Regions from separate parts of the Candidatus Pelagibacter sp. HIMB1623 genome, predicted to be linked through region 1. Evidence: riboswitches for the same ligand, from Rfam matches in the RefSeq annotation. Region 1 holds a riboswitch; the other holds the start of a gene.
The links. A riboswitch is a leader RNA that binds a small molecule or an ion and turns the genes downstream of it on or off. The one in region 1 is predicted to bind S-adenosylmethionine.

Region 1 (2,204 bases):
GATACCACCAGCTAATTCAATACCAACTAAAGCACCATTACCATTCTTTAGATATTTTTTTGCTCTGTTTGATATCTCCTCATTATGTTCAGTAGCATAAATTACTCTCTCAACAGCTTTATGATTTTTTAAGTACCCAACCACTTTTGCAGCATTATCACAATGTTGTTTCATTCTTAAAGCAACTGTTTCAAGTCCTTGTATAACACCAAATGCATTATCTGGAGAAAGTGCTGATCCTAAATCTCTTAACAAGGTTACCCTTGCTCGTACTGCAAAGGCAACATTTGCACCTGTTAATTCAGGCACAGCTTTACCCCAAACAAGACCTCCATAACTTGCATCTGGTTCATTAAATAGTGGCTGTCTTTTTGGATCTGCTGTCCAATCAAAATTTCCACCATCTACCAGTGCGCCTCCAACTACTGTTCCATGACCTGCTATATATTTTGTTAAAGAATAAACAACCACAGCAGCACCATGTTCAATTGGTTTACAAATTACAGGGGCAGCAGTGTTATCCAAGATTAATGGAATGTTATATTTTCTACCAATATTTGAAACTTCTTTAATTGGAAAAACTCTTAAATATGGGTTTGGCAATGTCTCTCCATAAAAAGCTCTAGTTTTATCGTCTATTGCTTTTTCAAAGTTTTTTGGATCAGAAGGATCTGCATATCTTACTTCTATACCAAGCTTACTTAAAGTATGTGTAAACAACGAAACTGTTCCACCATATAGATCTGTTGAACTGACAATATTGTCTCCAGCTTGAGCAACGTTTAATATCGCAAAAGTAGAAGCAGTTTGACCAGAAGCTACAGTTAAACTTGCAAGACCACTTTCAAGAGCAGCGATTCTCTTTTCTAACACATCGTTAGTTGGATTCATTATTCGTGTATAGATGTTTCCAAACTCTTTTAACGCAAATAAATTAGCTGCATGTTCAGTGTTATTAAATTGATACGAGGTTGTTCTATAAATTGGAACTGCTACCGAATTTGTAGCTGGATCACTTCTGTAATCTCCACCATGTATCGCAATAGTTTCTGGATTATTTCTTTTTGTACTCATTTTTACTCCTTTTTTAGTGCTTTTGCTTTCTGCAAGGCGCACAATACAGTTCAAATGCCTACCGATTTTTAATTTTATGAAAATTCCATTTTAGCAGTTTTATGCCCGCAATAGGATCAAATCGGCAGGAGTTTTCTAGCATATTAATTACGTTTTACAAGCTAAATATAAAATTGACTTTGAATAATTTAATAGTATTAATCCTCGCACAATGACAAAATTCACAAAAAAAGATCAAGTTACATCATCTTGGTACGAGATAGATGCAAAAAATGCCGTTGTTGGAAGATTAGCAACTGTTGTATCTAATATAATTAGAGGTAAAAATAAAACTACTTACACACCTCATATGGATGATGGTGATTTTGTAGTCGTAAAAAATATTGAACAAGCAAAATTTACTGGTAAAAAATTTCAAAATAAAAAGTACTATAGACATACAGGTCACCCTGGTGGAATAAAAGTTACAACTCCAGAAAAACTTCATGAAAAAAAACCTGGAGAAACTTTAAAACTAGCAGTTAAAAGAATGTTGCCCGGTGGAGTTTTGGGTAGAAAACAATTAACAAAATTAAAAATTTATTCTGGAAGTGACCATCCTCATGCTGCACAAAATCCAAAAATTATAGAATTAGATAAACTAAACAATAAAAACATTGCAAGAAATTAATATGGAAAACGTACAATCAAACATAAAAACTCCAAAATTAAAGTTAGATTTTAAAGATAGTAAGTACGCGACAGGTAGAAGAAAAACTTCAATAGCGAAAGTTTGGTTAAAAAAAGGTTCTGGTAAAATTTATGTAAATGGCAAATTATATAATGAATATTTTGCTGATGAAATTCATAAAATGCAAATTACAAGACCTTTTGAGATTATAAATCAAGCTACAGATTATGATGTTAGATGTAGCGTAAAAGGTGGTGGACCTACAGGTCAAGCCGGAGCAATGGTTCATGGTATTTCAAAAGCTTTAGTTCTTTTTGATGAAAATCTAAAAACAACATTGAAAACTGAGAAACTTACAACCAGAGACTCAAGAGCCGTTGAGAGAAAAAAACCTGGTAGAAGAAAAGCTAGAAGAAGCTTCCAGTTTTCTAAAAGATAATTTTTTTTACAATTTAAACTG
Region 2 (2,204 bases), on a different contig from region 1:
TACTTCAGCATTATTAATTTTGTTAGGATCTACCTGTTATGTGATTGGAGGTCTTTTAACACTAAAAATTAGCAAGAAAAAAAATGAAAATGTTACCAGTTCAATTTTGATTTGGGCTACTATTATATTATTACCTTTAGTATGTTTGATTGAACAACCTTGGAAAACTGTTCCAAGATTAGATTCTACTATTTCAGTTATTTATCTTGGTTTGGTATCTACTGGAATTGCCTGGTTATTGAGATTTAAAATTTTAATTAACAATGGTTTAATTTTTCAATCTCAAGTATCTTATCTAATTCCAATATTTGGTACTATTTTAAGTTATATCTTTTTAAAAGAATTGGTTACTACTAAAGTTATAATTTCGTTGATAGCAGTTGTTATAGGTATCTATTTTGTAAAAAAAGGTACAAAAGTTAAATAGTATTTTTTATTGCCTCTATATGAGAAGGACGAGTTTCACAGCATCCTCCAAGAATAGTGGCTCCATTTTCTTTAAATTTTTTTGCAAAAATTGATATTTTTTCAGGATCTAAATCTTTTCTTTGACCTAAAAAACTATTGGGGTTAGATCCATCATTTTCTTTATACTGAGAAGTATAACCACCTTTTGGTTTAGTTGTGATAAATCCGTTTAATTTGAAACCAAATGGAACTTTAAGTTTTTGAATTTCATCTAAATTATTCTCATAATTTTCAGGCGAAACACATGCTAGAATTACTCCTAGGCAATTTTCAGTAATTATTGAATTAATTTCAGAAATTTTTTCTCCACTTGGTAAAGAGTTTCCTTCAGAAATATGAACCCCAACTAAGTATGGTTTATTAAATTTCTTAATAGCTTCTATTCCACATCTAATTTCTTTGATACTGCTCCAGACATCAAAATAGAAAAAATCTACTGAAGGGTTTAGTATTTCTGCTAATTCCGAATGATCCTTTGTGATTTCTTTTTCACTTCTCTTGTCTTCTTCATATGTCAAATCTTGAGGTGGGAGTCCTCCTGCAATCTTAATATGTGGATTATTTAATTTAGCTTTTTGTGCAATTTCACAGGCTTTCTGATTTAAGAATTTAAATTGATCTTCTATTCCATTTTCTCTCAATCTTTTTCTTCTCGTTGTAAAAGTTGTAGTTACAATTACATCAGCTCCCGATTTAATAAAATCATTATGAATATTAAGTATTAAGTCGTGGTATTTTTCCTCAATTAAAGCATTTGCACTCCACAAAGTTCCTTTAGATTCCATACCTCTGGCCAATAATTCTTGACCCATTCCACCATCTAAAATTTTTGTTGTTTTAAAAAAATCCTTATTCATTTTATCCTCACTTTTTTAGTGCTTAAGCTAAATGCAGGTGCACAATATAGTTCAACTACCTTGCTAATTAGATCTATTGGGAATTTCCTTTTTAGCAGTTTATGCCCGCAATAGGATCAAATCGGCAAATGGATTTATATAATATTATTAAAATTTGTAAATTATTTATTAAAAATTATTTTAGCATTGAAAGAAAATGATCTTCTTTCTTCCTCAATATTAAATGGGTAGGCTGTATGCATTAAATAATTGGGAAATATTATAAGATCACCTGTTTTAGGTATCAAATTAAAAATACTTTTTGAAAGAAAAGCTTTTTGCCCATTAATAAAATCAATTGTGCCATTGGTTTTTATTTTTTTATTTTTAACATTTTTATTTTTTGTCATATGTTTTGGAATTTTTAAATAACCAACACCCGATAAGTCTCCTTCATGATAATGTATAGGATTATACTCATTTTTATATTGGCTAACGACCCACAGGTTTAAAATTCTAATTTCTTTAATTTTTTTAATATGTTCTTTAGTTAGAAAAATTTTAATATTTTTTATTAATTCTTTTTCCAAATTTTTTTTTATAAAACTTTTAGAAATTTGAACTTCTTTTCTAATTTGACTTGCTAATTTTGAACTATAATCATTTGATTTTGAGAAGATTTTTGTATCAACTTCCTTGTTAATTTTTTCTAAAAATTTTTTAGAAATTTTAGATTTTCCTATTGAAGGCCCAAATGGTTTAAAATTTTTCATGAGAGATTAAATATATCAAAAAATAATTAATTCAACTTATGCTATAAGTGTTATGCCCATCCTTATAGCAACAAAAATTACTAAGAATGCAGTCATCAGGGCTAATATTTTGTTAGATAGGAATTTT

Region 2: another riboswitch for S-adenosylmethionine. It lies ahead of ACTTBN_RS01085 (homocysteine S-methyltransferase family protein); the one in region 1 lies ahead of ACTTBN_RS02170 (O-acetylhomoserine aminocarboxypropyltransferase/cysteine synthase family protein).

What each region holds. Positions count from the first base shown of each region.
Region 1 covers NZ_JBNAJN010000003.1:145,773-147,976, forward strand. Annotated here, with positions in the region: gene ACTTBN_RS02170 (O-acetylhomoserine aminocarboxypropyltransferase/cysteine synthase family protein) at 1-1,074, opposite strand, end outside; SAM riboswitch class V at 1,077-1,143, opposite strand; gene rplM (50S ribosomal protein L13) at 1,286-1,744, shown strand; gene rpsI (30S ribosomal protein S9) at 1,746-2,183, shown strand.
Region 2 covers NZ_JBNAJN010000001.1:197,101-199,304, reverse strand. Annotated here, with positions in the region: gene ACTTBN_RS01090 (DMT family transporter) at 1-427, shown strand, start outside; gene ACTTBN_RS01085 (homocysteine S-methyltransferase family protein) at 420-1,325, opposite strand; SAM riboswitch class V at 1,333-1,395, opposite strand; gene ACTTBN_RS01080 (putative 2OG-Fe(II) oxygenase) at 1,487-2,077, opposite strand; gene ACTTBN_RS01075 (sulfite exporter TauE/SafE family protein) at 2,114-2,204, opposite strand, start outside.